Regions from separate parts of the Peribacillus sp. YIM B13472 genome, predicted to be linked through region 1. Evidence: riboswitches for the same ligand, from Rfam matches in the RefSeq annotation. Region 1 holds a riboswitch; the other holds the start of a gene.
The links. A riboswitch is a leader RNA that binds a small molecule or an ion and turns the genes downstream of it on or off. The one in region 1 is predicted to bind FMN.

Region 1 (16,150 bases):
GGAACTCCAGGAGCTAGAGTGCCAGTACTTTCGAGAAGTGAAACGGCTTGGCTTATTGTAAAACCTTGCTTTGTTTTATTGATGAGCCACTTAAGGATTTGCAGATGTTTTTCAGTATACAGCCGGTGCCCCGATTCATTCCTGACAGGCTCGATAAATTTATAGCGCCTTTCCCATGCCCTAAGGGTTCCCGACTGAATGTCCAGCAGTTTTGAAACTGCCTTTATATTATATTTACCTTCTTGCATGGTTTTACAAGGCCTCCAATAACTGTACGATCATTTGTTGAAATTATAGTGGATTTTTCATGGTCTGTAAAATCCCGATATGCTCGATTAATAGCAGCCTAATAGGTCTTATCCACAGCTTCGCCTATTTCAGTGTCTGTCCCCCTTTTCAGGGTGAAGAGGTGCGTTTCCGGCTTCGCCTCAAGCCTTAAAGGCACTGCGCTTGTCCCATAGCCATTACTCGTCATATATAAACAGTCCCCCTCTTTTTCAATGCTGCCGATCTGATAGGGACCGAATCCGAATATGCGAATCTGCCCGCCATGGGTGTGACCTGACAGGACAAGACTAATACGGTGTTCCGGAGTCAACTGTTTCTTGACCAATGGATTATGGCTCACCAAAATCCGAAAATCTTCATTCCCGCAATCCGACAGGGCAAGGTCAAGCCTATCACGTTCTTCTGATATATCATCAATGCCCAGAAGAGCGATTTTGCTGCCATTATGAGACTCAAAAGAAACAGCTGTATTATCAAGGATTTTCACACCATGTTTCAAAAGAGTCGCATCCAGTTCATGGAAGTCTCCTTCATAATCATTATTACCCCAAACAAAATAAAGGGGACCAAGGTCTTTTAGTTTCAATATATTTTTTTCCACACGTTCTAAGGGAACCCCACTTTCCCTAATGTCCCCGCCGATTATCACCAAATCTGCCTTGTCACGAGCTTCCTCAATTATTTTATCCGCAACGATCCGCCGATGAAGATCGGATATAAAAAAAATCCGAATATCTCCAAAGCCTTCAGGAAAGTCTTTAAAATATAAGTCTTGAGAAATCACCCTATCTTGCATAGCCGTACGCCACATGTAAATGATCGTGGCAAATGACAGCAGAATGATGACTAAAAATAATCCAGATAACCATAACATCTTAGTTAAACCTTCTTTCCATCCTTATCCTAAACGTACTTTCATATAACCATAAAACCATATTACCCGCAATTAAATATGATTTAACGCGATCATCATTTATTTTCATGATATAAGTTAATATCATAATTCTTCTTCATCATTTCAAAAACCTTATGGCGGCTTTTCCATTCTTCCTCTTTTTCCCACAATTGCTTACTTTTATTAATGATTTCACAGCGTAGCAGTTGAAACTCCTTTTCAGCTTTATCAAGCTTTTTTTTAATTAATACCATATATCCATATAGACCAATGGCTGCCGCCAAAAAAAGGAAATGGCTAAAATGGTCGACGAAAACACTAAACATACTGAAAAAGGAATAGGAATATGGTACAACGATATAAAAATATAGATAAATCATAAAAAGGGCAGCAACAACCATGGTTGCCCATAAGCTTTGAAGGTGCTTCTTTTTAAGTGCCTCGAATTTTTTCTTTCGATCCACGACATTCTGCAGCATTTGCTTTGTTGCTTGATCCGTCTTCTCATCCAATAAAATGATTGTCGATTCCATCGCATTTCCTCCTCTACTCTTTCAAATCATGATATGAAAGAGTAGAGGAAAAAATGATAAAGTACCTGTCACGTTTACCTTCACACCGAAGTAAGTCAAACAATCTTAAAAAACACCCTGCCTATAAAGACAGAGTGCCATCGTTATTTCTTGATAGGAATTTTCAATACCTGACCTTTGGAAATTTCATTGCCATTCAGCCCATTCCACTCCCTGATCAGAGCAATCCCTTCCTGTGATTTGTAGTAATTCATGGAAATGCGAAATAATGTTTCTTCACCTTGAACAGTATGTAAGACCACTTTGTATCCCTCTTTATCCGGTTTCGCAGCTTGAACATTTTCGGCAGCCTTTTTCTTTTCTGATTCTGCCTTCTTTGCTTTTTCGTCAGCTATTTGCTGTGCTTTGGCTTTTTCCGCAGCTTCTTGCTGCGCTTTAGCCTTTTCCTCAGCTTCTCGCTGTGCTTTGGCCTTTTCTTCAGCTTCTCGCTGTGCTTTGGCCTTTTCTTCAGCTTCTTGCTGCGCTTTGGCTTTTTTCTTAGCTTCTTGCTGCGCTTTAGCTTTAGCCGCAGCTTCTTCTTTTTCTTTCTCCGCTTCAGCCTTTGCCGATTCTTTTTCCTTTAAATCATCTGCAGTAGCTGTAGTTGGAATCGATTCATTAGCTTCCTCACTAAAGACGACTTGGTCACTTTTCACAACAGGTACAGGCCTATCCTGCAGATATGTATAAAGGGTGTAAAATCCAATTGGAAGTAAAATAAAAAATAATGCTAATAATTGTATCATCGGGAACTTCTTCACTTTACTTTTTTTCTTTTTATTCTGGTGGACTTTGCTCCGCTTGGGCAATGAGGACTTAGCCTTATGACGTTCAATTCGCGAACGAAGTTCACCAGCCTGATCGTTTTCTTTTTCATTCTTTTGCACTCGGCTCATTCAAGTCACCCCCTTTCTTGCTAAACCCTCTTTGCTTTTTGTTCCTGATTAAAATACCAAGGATAAAGTCAATCAAAAAGTGAGCTGTTATCGTCACGATGAGATTATTAGTCATTTCAAATAGAAAACCGATAAAGAAGCTCAAAACCAAAACATTTAAAAATAAAAACCAATTAAAAAGGTAACGATAATGAACGGCTGCAAAAATTAGGCTCGTAAGAAGCAAACCAAAATGCGTTTGCAACACTCCACGGAATAATACTTCTTCACTTATCGCAACCACTAAAGTTACGACAAAAATCATCGGGTATGACAAATTACTGAAAATGCGTTCGTTAATGCCACCATCATCCTGATAGGAAGATGGAGTCACTTTCATAAACAATATGTCAAATAATACGACAATGACTCCAGCGGGAACTCCAATAAGCAAAATGTTCAGGTCATCAAAGATAAATAAGTCGAAAAAAGCTGAACGGTCTTTAAATAAAATAATACCTAAAAAGAGGGCTAACGTTAAGAGAATAATTTGCGTAAGAAACAAATTATATAGCAACTGTTTATCTGTAAGTTGTTTAATTAATTCAGCTTGCTTATTTTTCATTGCCATTTTCCTTCTTTAATAAGATATAAGCCAATTCTTTTTTCCAAGTGGAAAAGGAATTGACCGGATTCACTTTGACTTTCGGCCATACATCAGCCATTTTTTCGACATCCATCCCACAGATATCACAGCAGATGGGGTTCACTTCCCGATGCTTTTCTCCAAAGTAGTCCAGTATCCCTAAACGGCGACATTCCTGGGCATATATCCAGTGAAGGAATTTATGCAGCTTTTCCTGATTCCTTGATTTTCTCTTTTGACAATACTCTTTCATCTCTGCCATTTGATCTAGGTTATTGCCCGTGATAAACTGCGTAAAAAAACGGAGCTGGATTTCGTTCAACGAAAAGGATTGAGACAGCTGTTCTTTTTCCGAGAGGGTCAAAATCGCCATATTTTTGTGTGAGGCATTAAGGAAAGAACATACACCATCGATTTGCGAATCCGTAGGCAACTGTTGCTCCATCAAATGCAGGGGAAGCCCTTCATCCCCTTCGCTATATAATAAGACAGCTACACTTTGTTTCCGATCTCTTCCCGCCCTGCCTATCTCCTGAAGATATGCTTCCATCGTGGACGGGATATGAAAATGGATAACATATCTGACATCCGATTTATTCACACCCATTCCAAAAGCACTTGTTGCACATATAATTTTCAACTGGCCGGAAATGAATTGCTGCTGAATGAGCATCCTTTGCTCCTGTTCCATTCCACCGTGATAATAATTGACACTATCGATTCCGTTATCCTGTAAAAACCCAGTGACTGACTCCGCCACTTTTTTAGAGGAAAAATAAATGATTCCGCTGCCGGCAAACTTCCTGACAAGTTCCAGCACACGGGCTAGCTTTTCATCGTAGCTGAACATTCGCTCGACAATAATTGCAATATTTTCCCTATCAACAGATGAGACCATTTCCTTGGCGTGCCCAATGTTGAGTTTACCAATGATGTCCCTCCGGACCTCATCGGTTGCAGTTGCCGTCAGGGCAAGAGTCAACGGATTGTTCAATTCACGCCTCACTTCTCCTAAATTCAAATAATCCGGACGGAAATCATACCCCCATTGTGAGATGCAGTGTGCTTCGTCTATGACGAACAAACCTATGTCTATGGATTTCAAGGATTTTATCACACCATCCAGGCTTAGCATTTCAGGGGATAAAAAGATAAAACGATAACTATGTAACCGGTCGAAAGCTTTCCTTTTTTGATTTAGCGTCAAAAAAGAGTTGAGGGTCAATACACTTTTTTCGCCACTCATCTTCAGCTGATCTGCTTGATCCTGCATTAAAGATAATAACGGGGAGACAATTATGACAGTCTTATTTAAAAGATAAGCAGGCAGCTGGTAACATAATGATTTACCTGATCCCGTTGGGAGCATCGCTAAGGTATGACGGCCGGACATCAATGATTCAACCACTTCCTTTTGTCCAGGGCGGAATTCATCAAATCCGAATTTTTCTTTGAGGACTCGTTCTATGTTCATCATCACTCACCTATTTTCGCAAGTACAAGTCTTATTTGGAAAAAGCTTATTTGTTTATTATCGACCATCTGCTTGATTGCTTTAAGCTTTTTCGTACCAAGTTCCTTAATAGCCTCAGCAATTTCCCTCTCATCCTCGATAGTTACATAATCGGAAATCGGAAAATCTTTTTCCGATAAAACAATTTCTACGAGGTGATCTTCGATGGTGTTGACTTTCAATCTGCGGATTTCAGCTATTTCACCCAGATTTTTCCCTTCCTGGATGTATCGTAAAGTTGTCTTTGTAGATTGTGTCAATTGAGGATTTCCACTTCTTTTCCAATCATTGGTTAATGAGGACAAGAGAGGGTAATCCTTTCCCGTTTCCATTTCTGCAAGCATTTGATGCATGGAGTCAAGGAATGTAAAGCGAACATACTCTTCTTCTACATCTTTCCTTTTTGCAATCTGTTCAAACGTAAGTCCAATCCTGTTTATTCCGGTTAACCTCAAAATGAAAATGTCTCGTTTCATATCACTTTGACTTTCTAAAAGGGATATCAGTTCATCATATAGATGTTGGGCAATCACCGCTCGATCTTGACGATTGACATGTAAAAATTCCTTTACGAAGAATTGGATTTTGGGATTTCGTTGTATCGGATAAAAACGCCTTTCATTGTGGACAATATGGGATATGGTTTGAATGAGTAAGTTTAACCTTCCCCAGAAAACCGGGGTGATATTGTGATACTTCCAACCATTTATATACGTCGGAAAAGGATTATTTTTAAAGTAATCGCCTAACATTCCCTCACCTTGCATACTAATTTCATACGCATCTGATCTATCCGTTAACTTAATCATGTCATGCTTAAGTAAATGTTCAATGTTTTGATTTAATTGCTGACGGGTAAATCGGGGTATTGTCCCAAAAATATCCGTTAACCCGAATAAATGGGCATCCTGGATTGTTTGTGACGATTTCTTACCCTGCAGCATATGGTATATAGCATAAATGGAACGTTCGCCTTGAAATTTTTTTATCGCATATAGAATGATGGCCTGTAGATAATTATTCATGGGACTCACATCCTTGTTTCATTTAACCAATAACCCCATTGTAACAAAAAACTGCAAAAATCGCCGTTATTATTGATGAATACAAGGGAAATTATGTGACTAAATGACGAACCATGGATAGAACCGAGTTAATTATTTCGATGTTTTTCGTTGACATTCAGCTAGATGATAGTTATTATCAATACAATTTCTATTGAAAAGTTTTGCATTCGGTCTTACAATAAGAAAGAGATAATAATCTGAAATAAAAAGATTATCAGTTGTTAAACAACTTAGGAGGGGTTATATTCATGGCTAAATTTACTATTGTGGATAAAGAAACATGCATAGCTTGTGGAGCATGCGGAGCAGCGGCACCAGATATATATGATTATGATGACGAAGGGATTGCATTTGTTACCCTTGACGATAACGAGGGAATCGTTGAAATTCCAGATGTACTTATAGACGACATGATGGATGCATTTGAAGGATGCCCAACGGATTCCATTAAAGTTGCTGACGAGGCATTTGACGGGGATGCACTAAAATTCGAATAACGGTACAAGCCATTTTCAAACGAGAATGGCTTTTTCTTTTGGCCAATATCGGATTACATCTTCTCATACCAAAAAACAAACATAAAAAACAACCGAATATGGATATCCGGTTGTTTTTTCATTTCTATCGTCAATGCCGTTAAGCATTTTTATATAATGTTTGCTTATTGATCCATGTCTGTAATTTAATGAACAGCAACATGAATACAGATGTGATGAGCACGCCTTTAATCACGTTGAAAGGCAAGATTGCCGTCGTAACGAACTTTCTTGACTCGGGCGCCGACATTGCATCCCACCCCATAAAGAAGGTATATGCCGGTAAAAAGACAAAATAGTTTAAAACACTCATGAATACTGCCATGGAAACTGTCCCCGCAAGTAAAGCGAACGTCATCCCTTTTTTTGAATTGATTTTCTGAAATACATAATAAGTTGGCAAGACAAACAGTATTCCGGCTATAAAGTTAGCTATATGCCCCACAGGTACAGCAGTCAAGGTCCCTGTCATGACTAAATCCAATAGGTTTTTAATGAACTCGACTAGAATTCCAGCCATCGGACCGAAAATCAATGCCGCCATCAGTGCTGGTATGTCGCTAAAATCGACATTGAGAAAAGGCGGGAATCCTGGAAACGGGAAATTTAAAAGCATCAATAAATAAGAAATGCTTCCCATCATCGCAAGTGTGACCGTTTTTTTCACTTTGTTCTTATTCATAGTTCTCTCTCCTTCTTTTCCGATCTACCTGAAAAAGAGGTTTGGGTTCCAAAATATGTTGATGCTCAATAAAAAACCTTTAATTCCAATAGAATTAAAGGGATAAATTAAAGGTTACATCAAACAAACGTTCAGCAAATAACTGTTGAAACGCATTCAGGAACCTCCATCTTCTCCCATCCAGACTATACTGTCGGCTTTGGAATCACACCAAATCCTGCCTTGTAAGGCTCGCGGGCTTAGAAGAAGAAATTCCTTCATCACCGCCGGTGGGGAATTGCGCCCCGCCCCGAAGATAGACCTATAAAATTTTTATACTTCCCATTATATCTGAAATTCCATTTTTTTGATAGCATTTTTTCTCAGTTGATGCATTTAGGATGAATATCGATAGTCGCAGTGAATGGTTTAAAACAAATAGCGAAAATTTTTTTATATTATGGCAAACAAAGACGAAGCCATTTATATCACCATATTAAACAAATGATCAGATGATAATCATGTTATTAAGCGCTTACATCCAGATAAGCCAAATTGACATAAACAGCATTTCAATTGTAAAATTAACTGAAATTTAAGATAATTCTTTTCCCTAGGAAGGTGTTTAGACGTGTATCGGATTTTAGTAGCAGACGCCATTAAACCAGAAGGACTTGGACCGCTATCAGAGGCATCCAATATTCATCTCATTCAGAAAACCGTAGAGGAAGCTGCAAACGAGCTTGATCGGATCGATGCAATTCTTGTGAGAAGTGCAACGAAGGTTTCGGAAGATTTAATGAACCGCATGCCGCAGTTGAAAATTATAGCACGCGCTGGTGTCGGTGTTGATAACATAGACATCCCCGCGGCGACAAAACGCGGGATTGTCGTGGTTAATGCACCTGACGGCAATACCATCTCAACAGCTGAACATACATTTGCGATGATGGCTTCATTAATGCGCCACATTCCGCAAGCTTATGCTTCACTGAAGAATGGGGAGTGGAAACGTTCTTCATATACGGGAACTGAACTTCGTGGTAAAACATTAGGTATAGTTGGCTTTGGACGTATCGGAGGGGAAATTGCAAAACGTGCTAAAGTTTTTGGCATGGATGTCATTGTCTATGATCCGTTCCTGACTGTCGATCGTGCAAAGAAAATGTCCGTAACGGCCCTGCCGTTAGATGAATTGCTTCCAAAAGCAGACATCATTACTGTTCATACACCACTAACGAATGATACTAGAGGATTAATCAATAAAGAAAAACTGCTTACCTGTAAAAAAGGGGTATATGTACTAAACTGCGCCCGTGGTGGAATTCTAGACGAAGATGATTTATATGAAATGTTAGTCGAAGGACATGTTGCAGGGGCGGCACTGGACGTTTTCGTCGAAGAACCTCCACTTGGCAATAAACTGCTTGAACTGGATAGCGTCATTGCTACACCGCATCTTGGTGCTTCCACTAAAGAAGCCCAATTAAATGTGGCCGTACAGGTTGCCCAAGAAGTATTGACCTATTTTGAAGGAAACCCAGTCTCAAGTTCTATCAACCTTCCAGCCATATCTAAAGAAGTGTTTGAAAAGGTACAGCCTTTCTATCAACTTGTTCAGCAAATGGGATCCATTGCTTCTCAGTGCATGAATGAAGGAATTCAGGAAATCTCCGTTACGTATGCAGGAGAATCATTGGATTTCGATACAGAGATTCTTACAAAAAGTCTAATCTCTGGCTTTTTCAGATCAAGAGTTGATGCATCAGTCAATGAAGTGAATGCCTTGTTGATTGCAAAGGAGCGTGGCATAACGGTTGGTGAAAAAATCTCTACGGACTCTTTAGGTTACTCGAATTTGATCAGCCTTAAAGTAAAAGGTGACAACCGAGAATTAACAATCAGTGGAACCTATATCGAAAATTACGGGTCTCGAATTGTAAGTTTGAATGGTTTCAAAATCGACTTTCATCCAGAATCGAATTTACTTTATATCCAGCATACCGATAAACCTGGTGTAATCGGTAACGTAGGTAAGGTCCTAGGTGATCACGGAGTGAATATCGCCACCATGCAGGTTGGCCGAAAAGAAGCTGGTGGGGAAGCCATAATGGTTTTGAGCTTTGATTTACCATTAGAAGACAACATGAAACATTTTTTAATGGAAACAGAAGAAATTACATTCATGGCCCGTATCTCATTAAACTAAGAAGAAAAAAGTGCCCGTCCAGTGCGGGCACTTTTTCTGTGAATGCAAGGGGCTTTTGCCAACCATACACAGGGTGTTTTTAACGCACCATCATATGGGAAACCTCCCCATCATTTAGTCTTGGCTCCTGCAATCAATTCACTTGGTTCGGTGCTTTGGGCACCAATATGTCCTCAGTTAAATTCAACTGGCCTACCTCTTCAATAGGAGCATTTTCAAACTTCACTTTTTCAAAACCAAAATCCTTGGCAATGAAGAGTATGGCTTCTAAAGCTAGAAGGGATTCCTTACTATTTTTAATGGCAGCTTGATCTGATAATTGGATTATCACCAGATTTCCATTAGAGCTTACCCTTTCCCATTTCAGGTCATGCGGGATTGCAGGTGAAATTCCCTCGATGCCCGCCTCCCCTTTTCCAGCTTGCAGCGCCTCCTCAAAGTCCTGATAACCCATATTGCTTGGAACAAGGAACCTTGGGGAGGACTCATCCCTTTGGTAAAGAAAGTATGTGCGATTTTTTTGATGAGGAATATCCACCTCCTTTAAATATCCCGCGTGCGCAAACATGGCACCTTGCTTACCATCTGTAGAAAATGTCATTTTCTCTATATTGTTATAGGAAAGCGTTTCCTCCATCGAATGGAGAAAAAGTGTATCTTCATCCAATAGTCGGCTTTTTTCTTGAAAATCAATATGAGCAGTGGTCATATCGTTTCCTTGGCTGATCTTTATATCAAGTGGAAAATAGTCAGATAGCCCATATTGCTCTTCATCCATATCGGACATTTGCTTAACTAACTGATTCAGTTTATCATTTTCGTCATAATGTTTGAGTTTAATTGAAATGGGAACGATGAAATTCATTTGATCATCTGGGACACCCATCGTAATGATCGATGCATTTTTAAGGTCATCTTGATAGATCGCTTGTGCAAATGTTTTTTCCTTTTCCCCTTTTCGGGGTTCCATTTCTGAAGCCTTGTCTTTAGATTCGATTTCCGCTTGCTTACTCGAAAACTTTTGACTATCCTGTTTATCTGCTGAATGATTTTCTTTGTTACTTGCATCCTGCCGTTCAAGATTTGCCATATCCTTATTTTCAGATAGAGATAATTTCCCACTACTGCCGCTATCCTCTTGACTTGTCGTTCCTTTTTTTTCAATAATTAAAGATGATGCCAAAACAACCATTAAGAATAAGGAGGCAACACCCGCAAATAGAGGTATCCAGTGTTTCTTTTTCTTCTTATCATCTATTCTCGCAAACACCTCTGCCTTGGTTCGGTCATCTTTTAATTTAGGAAGCTCGCGCAGCATGTCTTCAATTTCGCTTTCTTTCCAACGGAATCTTCTCAATGCGGTGGCCCTCCTTTCCTAATAAATCTTCCATCAACTTTTTAATAGCCTTCAAAGCACGGTGCTGGGTCGTTTTTACCTTACTTTCACTCCAATTCAATACTTCAGCAGTTTCCGTAATGGACAATCCCTGAATATAACGTAAAATGATGACGGATCTTTGATTCGTGGTACACCGGTTTAAGCATTGATAAATATCTTGGATTTCATCGTTCATGATAGCCACTTCTTCGGGAATGGGCTCTTTATCTTTTATCAATTGCCTATCCCAATCAAAATTAGGAAAGATTTTATCTTTCCACCCTTTTTGTTTCCGAAAGTAATCAATCGTCACATTTCTTGCAATCGAGTACATCCACGTTTTTTCACTGCTTTTTCCTTCGAAGCGTTCATAGGCCTTCATCACCCGGATATAGACTTCCTGAACAAGGTCCTCAGCCGTTTCTCGATTTTTAGTCATATAAAAAATGAATTGATATATTTCCTGATGATATTTTTCATAAAGATCGTGGAAAACGGAATCCATCATTTCCCCACATCCATTCATAAATATAGTCGTCAATCCTAAACAAAAGTTACATAATTCGGCTTTAATCTTATTATAAAATTCCGTTAATTTCCACATATCAGGGACTTCTTATTTTGTTTCCTAAAAAAAACAAAGACAAGTTGGAAAGAAATCCAATTGCCTTTGTCTTCTCAATTCATTATGAAACAAGATTTTTTGGCAAGCCACCCGTCATTCAGCTTTTTCCATAATTCGAGGCAGGATAAAACTGAACGTCGTCCCTTTATTAGGTAAACTGTTTACCGAAATGAAGCCATCATGGGCATTGATTATATTTTTTACGATTGCCAAACCTAAACCGGTGCCCGAACGGCCGCGGGTCCTTGCTTTATCCGCTTTATAAAACCTCTCGAATACAAAAGGCAAATCTTCTTCGGGAATTCCAGATCCAGAGTCCCTCACATCAATGATCAGACCCCTTCGATCACTTGTCCTCTGAATGACATCAATGTTACCGCCCGGAGGAGTATGACGAATCGCATTATCAATTAAATTGGTCAAAACCTGTTCAATGCGGTCCGGGTCGAAATGCCATTGAATTTGATCGTCTTGCATGCTGGCTGATATTGTGATCCCCTTTTCTTTAGCCAGCCCGGAAAACTTACTTGTAATCCTCTTTAAATAAGGAGAAATAGGTACGCATTCATAGCTAAGGTTCATTTTACCCGATTCCAATTTAGCTAGGTCGAGGAGATCATTGACTAAACGGCCCATTCTCAAAGACTCATCATAGATGATGCGTGCCATTTCCACCTTTTCCTCTTCACTGCCCGCAATGTCATCTACAATCGCTTCACTATATCCTTGCAACATTGAAATCGGCGTTCTTAACTCATGGGAGACATTCGCTATGAAATCAGTCCTAAGTTTGTCCATACGTCTTTCATCACTCATATCCCGTATGATGGCCACCGCTCCCCGAATATTGTCGGCATTTGTATATAGCGGACTGACAATGAATCCCCAATCACGGCCCTGCAAAGTAATTTCACCGACTTGCTCCTTATCGAAGGAATCTGATTCATCAAAAAGATTCATCAAAACCAAGGGGACATTGACATTATCTTCCCGGTTATAGCCCTTTTCAAAGTACCAGGATTGCAGAAACCTTTCTGCTGGCGGATTCGTTTCAAGAATTGTGCCATCTTTATTGAAGGTAATGACCCCATCTGCCATACTGCTAAGAATGCTTGAGAGATGTTCCTTTTCCTGACTAAGTGCATTCATATTGAATTTCAGCTGTTTTCTCATCTGGTTAAACGCTATGGCCAGCTCACCTATCTCATCTTGAGTCAAGATTGGAACCTTTGTATCAAATTTCCCCCGGGCAATCGCTAGTGCGGCTTCCCTCATCTTCACCAGTGGGGCATTGATTCTTGTAGATAAAAAGAAAGCAAAAATCGTTGTCAAAATAATGGCGATGCCTGCTGCCAATAATATGAACTGTGTAGTTGATTTTGTGGTTTCTTCCATGGACTCCAACGATTGAAATAGGAAAACTTCATCCTGTTCCCCATTCAATTCAAGTGGAATGCCTACTACGATTGCGAACAATTCATCATTGCCTGCATCATCGGAAAGCGCCATTTCCTTTTTTACAGTCTTTCTTTCCGTAAAAACCTTGAGCAATTCGGAATCATTTTTAATGAGTTCCGGCGTGATTTCGAACTCATTATCTCCTCCGATTGATGAGAATATCATTTTGTCATCATTAAGAATGATCATTTTCGTTTCGTTGCCTATTATTTCCGAAGCTATTTGTAAAACCTCATTGCTGGATCCCTGATGTTCATTGGTTACCTTAATGATTTGTTCAGCTGTTTTGGTTAAATCATTTTCAATATTTTCAATCTGGAAATTCTCAAAGAATTCGACCAGCAGAACGGTTAAAACAATTAATACAAACGACACGAGCAATAGGATCGTTGCCCATAGCTTCCCTACAACACTGCCCCATAGCATCAGTCATTCATGACTTCGAACTTGTAACCTACACCCCAAACAGTCACAATCATCTTGGCTGCATTTTCGGATATGCGGTTTAATTTTTCACGTAAGCGTTTGACATGCGTGTCAACAGTTCGAAGATCCCCAAAGAATTCATAGTGCCACACTTCTTTTAACAATTGCTCCCGATCGAAAACCTTATCTGGGGATTTCGCCAAGAAATATAATAATTCATATTCTTTTGGTGTTAATGAAACCTCTTTGTTATCAGCAAGTACACGGTGTGCATCATTATCAATGGTTAGATGTGAGAAGACGATCACATCTTTTGCTGTCGTTTCCGTCTGCATGTAACTAGTGCTTGAAGAGCGTCGTAATAAAGCTTTAACCCTTAATACCACTTCACGGGGACTGAACGGCTTTACGATATAATCATCTGTTCCCACTTCGAACCCTTGAACGCGGTTCACTTCTTCCCCTTTAGCAGTCAGCATGATAATCGGTGTCGTTTTCTTTTCCCTTAATTCACGGCAAACTTCGATTCCATCTTTACCAGGCATCATAATATCCAATAAAATTAAATCATAATCATTTTCAAGGGCTTTTGTTAAAGCCATATCTCCATTTTCCGCTTCATCGATCATGTATTCTTCCCTTTCCAAATACATCTTTAGCAGCCGGCGGATTCTTTCCTCATCATCCACCACGAGAATTTTTATAGCATTATACATTATGTAATCAGCCTCCTATCATATATTCTACAAAATGAAAACTTCCATGACTAATACTTTTTCCTTACAAAGTACGATAAAGAGCCGATTTTGCATGGCTTCCATGAACCTTTCACCATTTTGTCACAAAAAAGACTTCGACCGCTCACTAAAAGTTCATAAATGCTTTCACCGAAATATCCTTATTAATGGTTATGACTGAAAAAGGGATCATTCTCTAGAAAAATCGATAAGCCAACTCCTCGACGTTTCTATCAAAAGACCCCCTTCATCTAAATATTACAATATAGAATCAAGCATATGAATGCAAACCAGCAATAACAAGATTGACGAATATCAAGTTAAACATTATGATGGCAAAACCGATGACGGCAAGCCAAGCTGATTTTTCCCCTTGCCATCCCTTTGACATGCGCAGATGCAAGAAAGCTGCATAAAACAACCAAGTAACAAGTGCCCAGACCTCTTTCGGATCCCAGCCCCAGAATCGTGTCCAGGCCACTTGAGCCCAGATCATTGCAAAAATGAGGGCACCGAGTGTAAAAATCGGAAAACCGATAAGAACCGAACGATAACTAATCTCGTCCAATAAATTTAAATTCACATTTTTAACGATCGGTTTAATCAATGCTGCCACTCTTTTGCGAGCAATCAACCTTATTAAACCATACAAGACAAGCCCCATACCGAATGACCAAAGTACAGTATTCAGTTTCTTGGCATTGATCAGTGGAGGCATGTCCACAAGTGGTTCAAATCGATCCGTCTCGATTAGTTTCCCTTCATTGGGACCAACCAAAGCCGGTAGGTTGAATTCCTGTTTGACCTCGGCTCCGTGTTTATCGACCCAATCAAAATTCGCCTTATAATCCATCGCAGCAAAAGAAGAAGTGATGATGACGAATCCGATGGTGCAGACTAATGTGAACATGATGCCTTCAAGCCAGAACGTTCTTTTGCTTGATTGTGTCTGATCGACGAATTTGATTAAATAAATGATGGCAGTAACGAAACTTATGGCAAGGATCGACTGTCCTGCCGCTGCAGTCGTTACATGAATATGAAGCCAATCGCTCTGCAAAGCAGGAATGAGTGGCGAAATTTCTGTAGGAAACATACTTGCATATGCGATTATCAATAACGCAATCGGTAAAGCGAATAGCCCAAGGGCAGGTGTTTTATAAAGGTAATATATTAATATGAAAGCACCGACCAGCATCATTCCGAAAAAGGTCGTAAATTCAAACAGGTTACTTACCGGGGCATGGCCGGCAGCAATCCATCTAGTGATGAAATACCCAATTTGCGCCGTGAAACCGAGAATGGTGATGAAAATGCCCAGTTTAGCCCATTTGTTTTGTTTCTTTTCTTCGGCTCCGCGTTTATCCTTGATCGATCCCCCAAATAAAAAGGTAGCGACAAGATATAATAAGAAAGCTGCATATAAAAAGTTACTGCTTAATTCAGCCATTTAAAACTTCCCCCTTACTAGAAGATTTCTCATCTTCAAGTTGATCCATCGGTTCGGAAAGTGATGTTGATTCTATCGCTTGTTTTATATCTCTTTTAATACCGTGCCAGTTTTTGTTTGTATGGCCGGCCATTAATATCTCATCATCTTTCCTCTTAATCCAAATTCTCCGGTGATTCCAATAAGCCCCTTGGACAACTCCGATCATGAAAATGATTCCACCCGTGAATAGGATCCAAAGCGTTAAATCCTTCCTGACGGTCAAAGCCGTGACATCTTGGGTTTCCACACCATTAAAAGCCATTTTATAAGTGTTTTCCCCTAAAGGCTCCACAGTCTCCTTAATCGCTACGAAACTGACCTCACCCTCTGGCTTATCTGGAGTATGCATTTTAAAGATAAATGCTGGATTATTCGGAATCTTCGATATCGTTCTAGGTTCACCTTTTTCATCGAACTCGAAATCGGGGAAGTAACTGATCAAGTCAACGGAATATCCTTCTTTCAACTCGTATTTCTTTTGTGGATTGTTCAAATCAACCTTTAAGCTTCCATATTTCTCTTCGGTTTTTTTATTTATCAAATTAAAAGCCATCGTACTGAGCTCATCCAGTTTATAGTCTACTTGGTAGAGAGCATAATGATCATGTTTCAGAGGTTCATTGACTTTGATTTTATAATCTTTAAGCTTATCAAGGTCCACTTTTTCCCCTGGTAAGGTTTCTCCCTTGCGCTCATACAACGTAACATCGGATTGATAGGTTTTTGCGATCGTACCGGTTTTATCAATTGCAGCACTGTACTGCTCATCTTC
Region 2 (16,150 bases), on a different contig from region 1:
TAGGCGGGGTCGTCCTGAATGATAAGATGCATCAGGATTTCATTGCCCTTTCAAAAGGCACGCTTTTACACGGTTACACATACAGTGGGCATCCTATGGCATGTGCGGTTGCTTTGAAAAATATTGAAATAATTGAACGTGAAAACTTGATAGAAAACTCGAAACAGCGTGGTGAAGAGTTGCTTGCCGGCTTTAAGAAGCTTCAAAGCAAACACCCGATTATTGGTGATGTCAGGGCACTTGGATTAATTGGAGGCATCTCCATCGTAAAGGACAAACAAACAGGCGAAGGCTTTGAGACACAGCTTGCTCCAAGACTGGTTGCTGAAGCGGCGAAGAATGGTTTGATTTGCCGGTCTGTTACGTTTGATCAAGATACACTCGTATTCGCACCGCCTTTAATCATTACGAAATCGGAAGTCGAAAGAATAATTGAAATCCTTGATGAGACATTTACAGCTGTCGAAAAAGAAATTTTATAAGAGGTGAAAGTGATGGTCATGACGGAAACGCTGAAAAAGAAATTATTCATTAATGGTAAATGGCAAGAAGCTGAAAAGTTCACGACACTAAAGTCTCCCTATAGTGGGGAAGTTCTAGCGGAGATTCCTTCGGCAAGCCTTGAAGATGTAGAGTTGGCAATAGAAGCGGCCTATCAAGCTAGAAAAACAATGGCAGCTTTACCTAGTCATAAACGCGCTGCAATACTTGAAAAGCTTGCGAGCCTTTTGGAGAGCCGTAAAGATGAGGCAGCTGAAATTATTGCTAAAGAGGCAGCAAAACCGATCAAAACGGCAATGGTTGAAGTATCCCGGACGGTTGCCACATATAAATTTGCAGCAGAGGAAGCAAAAAGGATTCATGGGGAAACATTGACGATGGATGCTACAGCTGACGGAGAAGGAAGGATAGGATACACAGTCCGTGAGCCTCTAGGCGTCGTAGGTGCGATTACCCCTTTTAATTTTCCGATGAACCTCGTTGCCCATAAAGTAGGCCCGGCCATTGCTGCCGGAAATACACTTGTCCTGAAACCTGCGAGCCAAACACCGCTATCTTCGCTATTTCTTGCTGAACTATTAGCTGAAACTGATTTGCCGGCAGGTGCGTTTAATTTAGTTACCGGAAGCGGTTCGGTTATTGGTGATAAATTAGTCACCGATTCACGGGTGAAGAGCATTTCATTTACTGGAAGTCCGGCTGTCGGAATCGGGATCCGTAGTAAGGCCGGATTAAAGAAAGTGAGTCTTGAACTAGGTTCGAATGCGGCTGTCATCGTTGATAAAGGGATCAATATCGATAAAATCATCCAACGCTGTGTATCGGCAGCATTCGCTTTTCAAGGGCAGGTCTGTATTTCCTTACAGCGCGCATATGTTCATGAAGAGGTATATGATGAGTTCGTCAAAAAATTCACAGAAGCAACGAATGGCTTGAAACTAGGAGATTCTTTGGACCCGTCTGTGGATATTTCGGCATTAATCAGTGCTGGTGATGTACAGCGAAGCCTGGATTGGATCGGTGAAGCTAAACAACACGGTGCGATCGTCGCAGCAGGAGGTAAATCTGAAGGGAATATCCTGCATCCGACTGTGTTGCTGGAAGTGGATGCAATGCTTAAGGTATCTTGTCAGGAAGTCTTCGCTCCCATTGTTTTGATCAATAAGGTTTCTTCTGTTGAGGAAGCGATTGACTTGGTCAACGATTCCGAATTCGGATTGCAGGCCGGGATTTACACAGAAAATATCAATCTGGCTCTTTCTGCCGCAGAAAAATTGGAAGTCGGCGGTGTTATCATTAATGATATCCCAACTTACCGTGTCGACAACATGCCGTATGGCGGAGTCAAAAAAAGCGGGACTGGCCGCGAAGGGTTAAAATATGCCATTGAAGAAATGACGGAAATGAAACTGGTCATTATTAACCGAAATTAGTCAGAAAAGAGATGAGCAGCTGCTCATCTCTTTTTTTGAGCTGCAGGTTTATTTTTCTATGAATCTTGAAAGAAGTTGAGATTAAGGATTGCTCATATGTTATGCAAAAATGAATAGGTAATTCACGATTGAATTTAAATGAGACGGGAAAGGGTAAAAAAACGTGTTTTACCTATTATTTCAAACTGGCATGAATCTTGCTCATATCTTCTATATAGGTAGATAAATTAAAACCGAGGAGGAATTTATATGCAGGAAACTTTGCAAAATAACACGAAAAAAGAAGGAACGGGAGCACTGGACTTAAAGATGTTCATCAATGGGGAATGGGTGAATTCGACTTCAGGGGAGAAGAGGGATGTATTGAATCCGGCCACGGGGGAAGTTATTGCCAAAGCTGCGGAAGGAACACAGGAAGATGTGGATGCAGCGGTCGAGGCAGCAAAATATGCTTTCTATGAAGGTGGTTGGTGGGGAACTCCTGCTGTGGAAAGAGCTCGCATTTTATTCAAAATAGCCGACAAAATAGAAGAAAAAGCTGAAGAATTAGCTGCGTTGGAAACATTGGATAATGGGAAACCATTGCGTGAGGCTCGTTATGATATAGCGGATTCAGCAGCCTGTTTTAGATATTATGCAGGATTGGCTACAAAACCGACAGGTCAAACTTTTGAAGTTCCTGACGGTCAGCAAGCAATGGTCGTAAGGGAACCGATCGGTGTATGCGGGCAGATCGTTCCATGGAATTTCCCGCTAATGATGTCAGCATGGAAACTCGCCCCGGCGCTCGCTGCAGGAAATTCCGTTGTTTTCAAACCATCTGAAATCACCCCTGTGACAGCGGTCAAACTATTCGAAATCATGGATGAAGTCGGATTGCCAAAAGGTGTCGCAAACCTTGTGTTAGGAGCGGGGCCAGTTGTCGGACAAGCCATTGCCGAACATGAGGAAATCGATAAAGTGGCCTTTACAGGAGGGACGGAAACAGGGCGTAAAATCATGGAGGCTTCACTGGGTAACCTAAAGAAGGTGACATTGGAGCTCGGCGGGAAATCGCCTAATATCGTATTTGCCGACTCTGATTTTGAGACTGCCGTTGATTATGCTCTATACGGGATTTTCTGTAATCAAGGACAAGTGTGTTCAGCAGGTTCTCGTTTACTGTTGGAAGAATCGATTTACGATCAGTTCATTGCAAGTCTTACTGCGAAGGCGAAAAAGATCAAAGTAGGTTCAGGTTCTGATGAAAGCAGCCAGATGGGTCCTATCGTTTCAGAAGCCCATATGAACAAAATATTATCGTATATCCAAATCGGAAAAGAAGAAGGTGCCAAAATAATCGTCGGTGGAAATCGAATGAAAGAAGAAGGCTTGGATCAAGGTTACTTTGTCGAACCTACTATTTTTGTTGATACGACACCGGACATGCGGATTGTGCAGGAAGAAATTTTTGGACCGGTGCTTGTCGTTCAAAAGTTCAAGGATGAAGCGGAAGCACTTCGACTGGCCAATGATACGAAATACGGTTTAGCGGGAGCGGTGTTCACGAATGATATCGCAAAAGCGTACCGTGTCATTAAAAAAGTGCGTGCCGGCATCACGTGGATAAACTCATATCATCCGACTTATAACGAAGCTCCTTGGGGAGGGTTCAAGCAAAGCGGAAATGGACGCGAACTGGGAACTTTCGGTTACGAAGCTTACACCGAAGTGAAGCAAATCAATAACAACTTGGATATCCAGCCAACAGGCTGGTTTGATGAAGAATAAAGGGCTTGACGAAAAGGCTGTTCCTTGTGGAACAGCCTTTTTTTGTGGAATCGGAGATAAAATGCCAGAATCGCAGATATATTTCAAAAATCGGAGATATAACTCCGGAAACCGCAGATATATTCAAAGATTGCTAAACATTGATTTACTTTTGGTGGACTTTTTCAAGATCAACCCGTCCTGAAAAGAAAACGGCACCATTACCCATATCTGCGAGCCGATCTGGGGTAAGGGAATTGATGTGTTGTTTTGTTTCAGGTGCATTCTGCCACAAGCCTTGGCTGACAAGAACGCCGGGTAACACATTTTCACCGGGAGCAGCGGTAAGCAAACACTCACCGCGATCGTTCCAGATTTTAACCATATCACCGGAGGATATCCCCATTGTTTTGGCATCAGAGGCATTCATGTGCAATTTCGGTTCCTTTTCCATGGAGATATGTTTGGCATTATTTGAAAAAGTTGAATTCAAGAAATTGTGATTAGGTGCTGGAATGAATAAAAATGGCAGGTCGCTGTCTTTTATGATTGGCGTATATGTTGGCAAAGGCTCGTATCCATCCTGCTTCATCCTTTCGGAATAAAGTTCGATTTTACCGCTTGGTGTCGGGAGTTTTCCTGGGAACATCGGCTGCATCTTGGCTTTGACAAATTGTTTCCGAGAAAGGGAGTCATAGGTGATGCCTTCTAAATGCGGGTTATCGGGAAAATCTAGCGCCTGACGTATCATATCTTCCTCTGAATCTCTAAATGCTTGTTCCACAAATCCCATTCCAGCAGCTAACAGTTTGAACAATTCAACATTCGATTTCGACTCGCCATATTTTTCGACTACAGGTTTTTGTATTTGCACGTAATTATGCCAGTATGAATTATAAAAATCCTCCGTTTCATAAGAAGATGTGGCAGGAAGGACGAGGTCGGCAAACATGGCCGTTTCGGTTAAGAATAGATCATGTACAACTGTGAATAGATCTTCCCGCATTAGACCTTCCTGCACTTTATTTGCATTAGGAGCGACAAGTGCTGGGTTGGAGCCGTATACAAACATGGAGCGAATCGGGTTTTCCTTTTCCATAAGAGCTTGACCGATTTGGTTCATATTAATGGTCCGCGTAGCTTTATTATGCAATAAATCAGGACGTCTTAAGGCATTTGTATTAAAAGCCAGATATCCAGAATTCCCTTTGATGGCTCCGCCGCCTTCGGTCATCCATTGGCCGGTAAGTGCAGGCAGGCATGCGATGGTACGTACTGCCATGCCGCCATTGTCATGGTGCTGCAGGCCATTGCCTATCCGAACGAATGATGGACTTGTGGTGCCGTACATCCTGGCTAATTCATATAAGTCATCAATTGGAACGCCAGTGATCGCGGAAACGGTCGAAGGGTCATATTGGCGGACGTGTTCGCGCAATTCGGCAGCACCAACTGTGTATTCATCCAAAAAGGGCTGGTCGACTAGATTCTCGGCATATAGTATATGCATTAATCCGAGGGCAAGCGCACTATCGGTGCCAGGCAAAATCGGAATGAACCAATCTGCCCACTTGCCGGTTTGGTTTTTATGTACGTCAATGACAACTACTTTGGCCCCGTTTTTTCGTGCTTGCTGGGCAAGCGTTACTTGGTGCATATTTGTGCTTACAGCGTTAATGCCCCACATGATGAAAAGCTTTGTATGAATCGTTTCTTCTGGATCGATGCCGAATGAACCACCCATTGTATAGCTGTATCCGACTGAGCCTGCCGCGTTACAAATGGAACGCTCGAGCATGCTTGCACCGAGTTTGTGGAAAAAACGGCGATCCATTCCCTCAGCGCTGAGGTTGCCCATGTTTCCGTAAAAGCTGTAGGGAAGTATGCTTTCCGGACCGTGCAATTCGATCAGGTCTTTCCATTTGGAAGTGATTGTGTCAATGGCCTCTTCCCAGCTGATTGGAGCAAAATTCCCTTCTCCTTTCGGACCGCTGCGCTTTAATGGCTGTTTTAAGCGATTGGGGTCATATAGGCGAGCGGTCATGTTTCGGACTTTGTTGCAAATATTCCCTTTTGTGACTGGATGATCAGGGTCTCCTTGAACTTTAATGATTTTCCCGTCTTTTTTGTGCAGCAGTAAACCGCATTGATCAGGACAGTCAAGAGAGCAAACAGAGGGAAAGACTCCATCTGGCTGATTGATATAGGATTGCATGGCGTATTCCTCCTAATAATTTAATCTAATAAAATGAATTTTCTTAATTATATTGAAAGTGAAATCGTTGAAAGGTGCAAGAACTTCTTAACATATGTTTTTTTTTCTGATAAGCTTACAAGATGAAAATTAACCTATAAATAGGAGGATTCATTTTTGGATTATGGAATTATAATATCAATTGGAATATACATGGCAGGTATGCTATTAATTGGTTATTTGGCCTATCGGAAAACGGCCAACCTAACCGATTACATGCTTGGCGGCCGGAACTTGGGCCCGGCTGTAACTGCATTGAGTGCAGGAGCTTCCGATATGAGCGGCTGGCTGTTGATGGGTCTTCCCGGTGCCATGTACATAAGCGGGTTAAGTGCGGGCTGGATTGTCGTCGGCCTTTGTGCAGGGTCTTATTTAAACTGGTTATTCGTGGCACCAAGACTTCGGACATACACGGAAGTGGCCGGCAATTCGATTACGATTCCCGATTTTTTGGGGAATCGGTTTAAAGATGGCTCCAGGGTCTTAAAAGTGGTATCAGCATCGGTCATTTTAATTTTCTTCACCTTTTACACATCTTCAGGCATGGTAGCAGGCGGTGAGCTTTTCCGCTCCGCTTTCAATTTGGATTATCGGTGGGGCATCTGGCTGACGGCGAGTGTTGTTATTCTTTATACATTATTTGGCGGATTCCTGGCTGTTAGCTGGACCGACTTCGTACAAGGTACAATTATGTTCATTGCCTTAATTCTAGTGCCAGTTGTCACGATTGTAAATATTGGTGGCTGGGATCCTACCTTCAATGAAATAAGATCGATCAACCCGGATTTATTGCATGTCTTTGAAGGAACATCAACCATTGGCATCATATCTCTTGTGGCATGGGGGCTTGGTTATTTCGGGCAGCCTCATATTATCGTTCGATTCATGGCGGTTTCATCTGTTAAAGAATTGAAAAGTGCACGCCGAATCGGTATGGGCTGGATGATTTTTGCTATCGTCGGGGCGATGTTCACCGGATTGGTGGGAATAGCTTATTTTAACCTGACAAACAGTCCTTTAGGGGAAAAAAATGCTGAGTCCGTCTTCATCATTTTATCTAAAGAACTGTTTCCTTCTTTAATTACAGGCTTCTTGTTGGCTGCTATTTTAGCAGCGGTCATGAGTACGATTGCATCACAGCTTTTAGTTTCGGCAAGTGCTTTGACCGATGATTTCTATAAGCAGTTCATTCGGCCGGATGCATCTGATAAGGAATTAGTGCTGGTAGGCCGATTTGGTGTATTGGCGATATCTGCCATTGCCCTATTATTGGCTTTTAATCCAAGCGGTACGATCCTTAAATTGGTGGGTTATGCATGGGCTGGCTTTGGAGCGGCCTTCGGTCCTGTCATTCTGTTAAGCCTGTACTGGAAACGGATGACGAAATGGGGAGCCCTGGCGGGAATGATTGTCGGTACGGCAACCGTGATCGTCTGGGATATGATCGATAAGTTCGCTGAAGTATACGAAATCATTCCTGGTTTCATCGCTGGTTCAATAGCGGTAGTCGTTTTCAGCTTATTATCGGCCAAGCCTACAAAAGATATAGAAGAAGAATTCAATCAAGCCATTAAAGACCTCTCTTGATCAGTGAGGGTCGAGTTAAAATGGTGCTTGATTTTTTAGCGATATAAAACAATGAATGCAATATATATGGTACAATACCGATAGAGTCCTTATGTTGAAAACATGAGGGCTTTTTTTTGAGTGATTTGGGAATAATAAACCAAAAAACGATATAAAGGAAAAAATATGAACCAATCTCATAAAATTGCATGTAAAGTGGCTTTTATATATATAATCATTGGGGTCTTATGGATTTTCGTTACGGATTACATCTCTATGACACAGGCAAGGGCAGATGTTCAGGTATATGCAATGTTTCAACATTCCAAAGGGTGGATGTTCATTTTCATAACCGGTCTTTTCCTATACTTCATAATCAGGTATTGGACGGGGAAAATGTTGAGGTCCCAACAGGAATTCATTCTGAAGGATGAACAGTATCGGTCGCTGTTCAAGCATAACCCGGATTGTGTTCTTGAGCTGGATCTCGAAGGAAATGTCGTTTCGATAAACCCTGAAGCTGAAAAACTATTAGGTCATAACAGTGACAATTTGAAAGGCAAGAATGCGAATCATCTCCTTAACTGGAATGAAAGTGATAAAGTATCTGTATTCTTTAAACAGTCCCTTCAAGGGGAGGCTGTGAAATTCGAAACGACCATTCAGAATGGCAGTGATGAAGAACGGATAATCCGTGTAACCTTTTTACCGATCATCGTTCACGCGGAAATGCTGGGAGTATATGCAATCGTTCGGGATATTACTGAATTGCGGCGCGAAGAGGAATTGATGATCATGTCTGAAAAGCTATCTGTAATCGGACATCTGGCTGCAGCGGTCGCACATGAGATAAGGAATCCGCTGACATCGTTAAAAGGATTCGTACAGTTAATGGATATGACGCAGGAGGTAAACCCGCTGCATACTGATATCATGTTGAAGGAGATTGACCGAATTAATATTATCTCAAGTGAACTTTTGATTCTTGGGAAGAAACAGGATGTAGCATTCCGCAGGATCGATCTTGCCGACAGTTTACAACAGGTATTCACATTGATGAAAGCAGAAACGAATTTGAATAATATCGAAATGGGGTTCAGGGCTAAAACCGCTGAACCGATTTATATTATGGCTGATCCAATTGAAATTAAACAGTTGGTAATCAATATCGTCAAGAACAGCATTGAAGCGATTGAGGATAATGGGAAAATTGATATATCGCTGCAAACCATCGATGGACAAGCTGTAGTCAGCGTGAGTGATAATGGCATGGGAATGGTTCCCGAGCGCCTTGAACGGATTGGTGAGCCTTTTTATTCGACGAAGGAAAAGGGTACAGGGATCGGGCTGGCAATTTGCCGGAAAATCGTTCATCGACTTCACGGGGAAATGCATTTTGAAAGTGAGATAAACAAAGGGACGACGGTTACAATTCGTATTCCGTTGGCTACTGGACAAGAATAAATGGTACTATGAAAGATAGGAAAAGTTATATTTTAAAGGAGAACGATATGAGCGAATTACCTGAATTAGTGAACGATAGAAAACCATATATACAAGAGGTCTGGAAAAAGTCCGGATTCGGACAACTTACCCCGATTCAAACGAAAGCGATTCCGGTGATTGTCGAGGGAAAAGACATCATGGCCGAATCACCGACCGGTACGGGAAAAACATTAGCATATTTACTGCCATTGCTAGAAAAGATAGATCCTGAAAAGAAATCGCCCCAAGCTTTGATTTTGGCATCATCACGAGAACTGGTCATGCAAATCAATGAAGAAATTCGCATTTGGTCAGAGGGAAGCGGCATTACGGGTGCAGCATTCATCGGCGGTGCTAATGTGAAAAGGCAGTTGGACAAATTGAAGAAGCGTCCCCAGGTGATTGCTGGAACACCGGGGCGTATTTACGAATTGATTGCCCAAAAGAAATTGAAGATGCATGAAGTTAAGACGATAGTTCTTGATGAAGGTGACCAATTGATCATTCCAGAGCATATGGGAACGATTAATAATATTATCAAGACAACGCTAAAAGACCGGCAAATCATGGTATTTTCTGCGACCTTGCCGGAGGAAACGGAAAAAGCCGCCAGGGGATTCATGAATGAACCCGAAATGATCAAGGTCGATAAGCATGAAAAAATGGAATCAAAGGTGGACCATCTGTACTTTGTTGTTGAGAGACGGGAAAAGTCCAAGATTCTCGAGAAAATCACAAGAATTAAAGATGTGAAGGCCCTTGCCTTCCTGAATGATATCGCAGAGCTGAGCGTCTTACATGAAAAGCTGAGTTATAAAGGTATTGAAATGGGCGTGCTTCACGGGGAATCCAATAAAGTCGACAGGGAGAAAGCGTTGCGCAAGCTTCGTTCGGGAAAATCCCCAATGCTGATAGCAACGGATGTAGCGGCAAGGGGGCTTGATATTAAAGGTCTTACTGCGGTCGTTCATATTGATATGGCTGACAACATCGAACAATATATCCATAGATCTGGGAGAACTGGGCGAGCAGGTGCAGATGGCACTGTCATTTCAATCGTAACGGAAAGAGAAGAGCGAGAGTTGAAAAAAATGGCTCGTGAACTGGAGATTCCATTAACGAGAGTAACCTTCTATGGTGGAAACATCGTAGTCGATGAATGATACGAAAAAAGGGACGGCCATGGCGGCTGTCTTTTTTTTTTTTTTTGCGAATGCCCGTTAAGATTTTAAAATTAAAAAGGTGCTCATTGTGCAGAATTCCCACTACATGACTTTTCTACTTTATGAATATGGTAGGATTCAAGGTAGAAATAGGAAAACGTTTGTTTTTGCCGAATCAAATTGAACGACGGGTGGTAAAGGGATGTTCAAAAAGAAATGATCCCATAAGATCAGGATAAAATCCCCACACAGCATTTGATACTATGAATATATTCGATTGTGAAATTAGACTAAATTCAGGAGTTCATTAATGGGGATAATCATGAATGAAAACGCTTCCTTTATATAGTTTTTTGACATATGATAGCAATAGACATAGGTTAGGAGGAGACGGAATGACAGGAAAGTATAAACAGTTTGAGACAGCAGTCATCCATGAAGGATATGACTCGAAGAAGCATTTAGGAAGCTTGGCAACACCCTTATTCCAAACCTCAACATTCACTTTCGAAAATGCCGAGCAAGGGGAAAGGCGTTTTGCCGGTATGGAAGATGGATATATTTATTCCCGCCTTGGAAATCCAACGGTACAAGTGCTTGAAGAAAAGATTGCCGCTTTGGAAGGCGGGGAAACTGGCCTTGCTTTCGGTTCAGGCATGGCTGCCGTTTCAGCAGTACTTTTTGCGTTAACAAAAACAGATGACCACATCCTGTGCTCACAGGGGCTATATGGTTGTACATTTGGCCTCCTGCAGCTAATGAAAAATAAATACCGCATCACACATGATTTTTGTGAAATGGATTCAGAAGAACAGGTAAGGAAAATGATCCGGCCGGAAACGACCTGCATATATGTAGAAACCCCTATCAATCCGACGATGAAAATGATTGACTTACAGATGGTGGTGAGAGTTGCGAAGGAATATAATGTGACAGTCGTAGTCGATAATACGTTTTCGACTCCCTACCTACAGAGACCGCTTGAATATGGCTGTGATATCGTCCTTCATAGCGCTACGAAATATCTTTGCGGGCATGGTGATGTCGTTGCAGGCCTTGTCGTCGGTAAGAAGGAATTCATGAATCAGGTAGCCGGGACTACACAGAAGGATATCGGTGGAATCATTTCACCATTCGATGCCTGGTTACTATTACGGGGGTTAAAGACCTTGCCTGTCAGGATGGACCGTCATTCGGCCAATGCAATGGCAATCTTTCAAGAACTTAAGAAACATCCAAAGGTGAAAAAGGTATATTATCCAGGTGATGAAGGTTCACCGGATCATTATATAATGCAAAAACAAATGAAACATGGCGGCGGCCTTATCTCTTTCGAATTGCATGGCACAAAACAGGATGCACAGGAATTCCTAAATAAATTGAAACTTATCAAAATTGCCGTAAGTCTAGGGGATGCCGAAACATTGATCCAGCATCCCGCTACCATGACGCACTCTGCCGTTCCTGAAGATTCACGGGAACAAATGGGCATCAGTGACCAGCTGGTCCGTCTCTCAGTTGGCCTTGAGGCTTGGGAGGATGTCTGGCAAGATCTTCAGCAAGCATTTTAGGGTACCATATCCCTCATTTGTTCCTCCTATTTTTAATGAAGATGGTGATGGATACGATAAAAGTGATGGCAGCCAGGATATAAGAAATGTCTGTAATTACAGGATAGGCGTCGCTATTTCGTATCCCGATGCCTATGAACGCCCAAACGAATACGAGAGGATAGCACCAATCCCGGTTTTTACCTGCAAAGACAAAGGCCAAGGCTGTTGCTGCAATCAGCAGGACGATCGTCCAGGTTATATTGGAAACCCCAAAACCGTCCCATTTGATATAGGTGAGGTAATAAGAAATGTCAGCTATGGCTGCAACACTTACCCAGCCTGTATAAATGGAAAACGGAAATAGGTCCAAAGCAGCATGCTCCACTTTTTTCGTTCTTGTATAAATGACCATTAAAGTAGCTAACAGAGCAATGATAATGAATACGGATAACAAAAAGCGTTCATAGTGCCAAGCCAAAAGCCAAGCGCCATTCAGGACACAGCTTAAAGCGAACCAAGGGAAGGATGCCTTATAAGCAGGTCTGTTTTGATGTTTACTTAAAAACTGCCTGAATACCCAGATGGCGAGCAGGAAATAGATCAAGCCCCATATGGAAAATACATAACCGGCAGGAGTGAAATGGACATCCAGTTTATCGGAAATCTCTCCTGATGTTTGGCCGTTCAATGGCAGGAAATTTGCTAAAAAATTCATCGTGACGACGAACAGGTAGAAAATCAAGTTAATGATGGAAATAATCATCGGCTTCCTCCTTGTATGAATTGTGATCCTTCTAACCTTATTCCACATATTTAGCCTGGTTAATCTTTTCGGAGCACATCGGGGGTACTTGGGGGTCATTTTTCCATAAAAAGAGGAAGTTCCTGTAACAATTGAACCATTTAAGGTTAGAAATTTTACATCTTCACTTTATGGTGATAAAATATTCAAAGATTCATATTATTTTAGTCCTTCGGGGTCGGGTGAAAATCCCAACCGGCGGTGATGAAGAAATTCTAAGCCCGCGAGCCTGATAAAGGCAGGATTTGGTGAGATTCCAAAGCCGACAGTACAGTCTGGATGGGAGAAGGACGTGTGGAACCCAAGTGTATACGTACGCCTAATTTTTCGAAAATGAAAATATTAGGCTTTTTAGGTATACAATTTTTTTCACTCATTTCTCCTGCTAACTCCTTAGGTCATCCTAAGGGGTTTTTTATATTTTATAAAAGGGGGAAAAACATGTTTACGGGAATCATTGAGGATATCGGTACCGTACATTCCTTGAAAAAAGGAAAAAGCAGTATGGAGTTATCGATTCGTTCTGAAAAAATCCTTGAAGATGTGCATCTGGGGGATAGTATTTCAGTCAACGGGGTCTGCTTAACGGTAACATCCTTCACGAAAAGTTTGTTTACGGTAGACGTGATGCCGGAAACGGTCAAAGCTTCCACGATCCGGACGTTAAAATTGGGATCACCTGTTAATCTTGAACGAGCAATGAGTGCACAGGGAAGATTTGGCGGTCATTTTGTTTCAGGGCATATCGATGGTACCGGAACGATCATAAAAAAAGAACGGAAAGAAAATGCCGTATATTATGTAATCCAATTGGATGAAGGGCTTAGTACCTTCTGCATTCCAAAAGGTTCCGTGGCCATTGATGGAACGAGCTTGACGATATTTGGAATCGAAAGGAACCTTTTGACTGTATCATTGATTCCATTGACTCATCAGGACACCATATTGGGACAAAAAGCGGCTGGCGATATCGTTAACATCGAAAACGACATGATAGGGAAATATATAATACATCAAATGAAAAATGGCAATCCAAAACCAGGACTGAATTTAGAGTTTTTGGCAGAGCATGGATTCTAATAAAAGGGCGGTGTAATGATGTTCCATACAATAGAAGAAGCAATAGAAGATTTGAAGGCTGGCAAGGTAGTAATCGTATCCGATGATGAAGACCGTGAAAATGAAGGGGATTTTGTAGTGTTGGCCGAAAAGGCGACACCGGAAGCGATTAATTTCATGGCGACTCATGGACGTGGTTTGATTTGTACAACCATCACTGAAGAACTGGCAGCGAAATTGAAACTGCATCCTATGGTAGGTGAAAATACCGATCATCATGGTACTGCTTTTACGGTAAGTGTCGATCATAAAAGCACCTCTACAGGAATCAGTGCTTTTGAACGGTCCTTGACCATCCTTGAGCTTCTTAATGAAGATTCTGTCGCTGAAGATTTCCAAAGGCCTGGTCACACTTTTCCGATAGTCGCTAAAGAAGGCGGCGTATTAAGGAGGGCTGGACATACGGAGGCATCGGTGGACTTGGCGAAGTTATGCGGTGTCGCTCCAGCTGGTGTCATTTGTGAGATCATGAATGAAGATGGATCGATGGCCCGCGTATCCGATTTAGAAGTCATCGCTGATAAATTTAACCTGAAATTCATTACGATAGCCGATTTGATTCGGTATCTTGAACAAAATGATTCAATTGGGAAACAGGAACTTGAACTGAACATCCCGAAAGCTTGAAGGATTATAAGGGAATTAAATATTAACATGAAAAAAATGAAATTGTTTTTTAAAATTAGGAGGAATTGGACATGGGGAAAACTATTGAAGCACAATTAATCGGATCAGGATTGAAAGTCGGAATCGTGGTAGGAAGATTTAATGAGTTTATCACAAGCAAGCTTTTAGGAGGGGCATTGGATGGCCTTAAGCGTCATGGCGTTGATGAGAATGATGTTGACATCGCGTGGGTCCCGGGTGCTTTTGAACTTCCGTTAATTGCTAAGAAACTTGTGAATACAGGTAAATATGATGCTGTAATCGGTCTTGGAACGGTAATCAGGGGTGCCACTTCACATTATGATTATGTCTGCAATGAAGCAGCTAAAGGCATGGCTTCCGTTTCATTGGAAACAGGTGTACCGGTTATTTTCGGTTTGCTGACAACTGAGAATATTGAACAAGCCATTGAACGTGCAGGTACAAAATCAGGTAACAAAGGCTATGAAGCTGCGGTTAGTGCCATTGAAATGGCCAACCTTGGAAAATTAATAGAACAGTGATTTCACATAAGGAAGCCGCAGGGAATAACATTCCTGCGGCTTTTTTAATTGTCAGATTGGAAATACCTCGATTTCAAAGTAATGTGTTTTTTCATTAAATATCGGTATAAATTATGGAAAATAAAGAATCATTAGGTAATTCCCCGAAAAAAAAACGAACAAAAGCATCATGTAATGGAAGCATGATAAAATATGCGGATATGATTATGCTACAATTGTAAAGATTGCAATTGAAATTCATGACTTTAGGGAAAAGTAATTTTATTAGTTATTAGGAGGGGTTTGTGTGTACCATCTCTTTACACATAATGATTTAGATGGAGTCGGCTGTGGCATTGTGGCTAAGCTGGCATTCGGAGAAGAAGTAGTGGTTAGTTATAATTCAATTGGCCGACTTAATCAGAATGTAGGAGCATTTCTTGAGCAGGCTAAGATTGAAGATACATTGATCGTTACTGATTTATCGGTTGATGAAGATAACGAAAAAATGATTACTCAGTTTGTGGAAGATGGAGGCAAGGCACTGCTGATTGATCATCATAAGTCAGCACTGCATTTGAACGAACATGATTGGGCATCTGTAACTGTCGAACAGGAAGATGGTAAACAGACGGCAGCGACATCATTATTCTATCAGTATGCAGTTGAAAATAAATTGCTGGAACCCTCAAGCATTGTCGCTGAATTCGTTGAATTGGTTCGTCAATACGATACTTGGGAATGGGAAGTCAATAAAAATACAACGGCAAAACGATTGAATGACCTTTTTTTCATGATTCCGATAGAGGAATTCGAAATGAAAATCGCAAATAAGCTGTCCACGGCTGAAAGTTTTACTTTTGACGAAGTGGAGCAAACCCTTCTGAATGTTGAAGAGAGTCGAGTAGATCGGTACATAAACAGGAAAAAAAGAGAAGTCTATCAGGCTACGGTCGGTCCCCATACAGCTGGTGTGGTCCATGCAGAGTCATACCACTCTGAATTGGGTAATGAACTGTCGAAAGAGTTCTCCCATCTGGATTATATTGCCATCCTGATGGTGGGAAGTAAAAGAATCAGCTTCCGGACAATCCACGATGATATAGATGTTTCTGAGGTTGCCGGCAAGTACGATGGGGGCGGTCACCAAAAAGCCGCCGGTTGCACCATGTCCGAAAAGGCATATAGCCAATATGTCGAAAAGACCTTCCATGCCGAGCCCCTTAAACGAGACGCACATAAGAATCAATTGAATGTAAAGGATTCTCCAGAGGGTTGCCTATATTCAACGAGAGACAAACAGGACATATTCATCTATGAAGATGAAGAAGAGGAATGGATTGTTGAAATCAACGGAAAACAACAGAAAAAAACATT

Region 2: it holds a riboswitch for FMN, as region 1 does, so the genes downstream of both, ribE (riboflavin synthase) here and ACFX4I_RS07645 (ECF transporter S component) in region 1, are expected to answer to the same signal.

The regions. Positions count from the first base shown of each region.
Region 1 covers NZ_JBHZPG010000007.1:23,728-39,877, reverse strand. Annotated here, with positions in the region: gene ACFX4I_RS07685 (MerR family transcriptional regulator) at 1-248, opposite strand, end outside; gene ACFX4I_RS07680 (metallophosphoesterase) at 347-1,162, opposite strand; gene ACFX4I_RS07675 (YpbF family protein) at 1,258-1,716, opposite strand; gene ACFX4I_RS07670 (LysM peptidoglycan-binding domain-containing protein) at 1,860-2,651, opposite strand; gene ACFX4I_RS07665 (CPBP family intramembrane glutamic endopeptidase) at 2,629-3,255, opposite strand; gene ACFX4I_RS07660 (RecQ family ATP-dependent DNA helicase) at 3,245-4,750, opposite strand; gene ACFX4I_RS07655 (YpbB family protein) at 4,753-5,814, opposite strand; gene ACFX4I_RS07650 (ferredoxin) at 6,105-6,353, shown strand; gene ACFX4I_RS07645 (ECF transporter S component) at 6,493-7,074, opposite strand; FMN riboswitch at 7,239-7,375, opposite strand; gene serA (phosphoglycerate dehydrogenase) at 7,685-9,262, shown strand; gene ACFX4I_RS07635 (GerMN domain-containing protein) at 9,396-10,619, opposite strand; gene sigX (RNA polymerase sigma factor SigX) at 10,585-11,145, opposite strand; gene ACFX4I_RS07625 (ATP-binding protein) at 11,359-13,152, opposite strand; gene ACFX4I_RS07620 (response regulator) at 13,149-13,865, opposite strand; gene ccsB (c-type cytochrome biogenesis protein CcsB) at 14,158-15,336, opposite strand; gene resB (cytochrome c biogenesis protein ResB) at 15,329-16,150, opposite strand, start outside.
Region 2 covers NZ_JBHZPG010000009.1:123,184-139,333, reverse strand. Annotated here, with positions in the region: gene ACFX4I_RS09945 (aminotransferase family protein) at 1-482, shown strand, start outside; gene ACFX4I_RS09940 (aldehyde dehydrogenase family protein) at 501-1,934, shown strand; gene ACFX4I_RS09935 (aldehyde dehydrogenase family protein) at 2,184-3,704, shown strand; gene ACFX4I_RS09930 (molybdopterin oxidoreductase family protein) at 3,850-5,898, opposite strand; gene putP (sodium/proline symporter PutP) at 6,055-7,524, shown strand; gene ACFX4I_RS09920 (ATP-binding protein) at 7,690-8,967, shown strand; gene ACFX4I_RS09915 (DEAD/DEAH box helicase) at 9,015-10,151, shown strand; gene megL (methionine gamma-lyase) at 10,547-11,722, shown strand; gene ACFX4I_RS09905 (TspO/MBR family protein) at 11,736-12,467, opposite strand; FMN riboswitch at 12,671-12,801, shown strand; gene ribE (riboflavin synthase) at 12,948-13,586, shown strand; partial or broken gene ribB (3,4-dihydroxy-2-butanone-4-phosphate synthase) at 13,605-14,243, shown strand; gene ribH (6,7-dimethyl-8-ribityllumazine synthase) at 14,324-14,794, shown strand; gene ACFX4I_RS09885 (DHH family phosphoesterase) at 15,081-16,150, shown strand, end outside.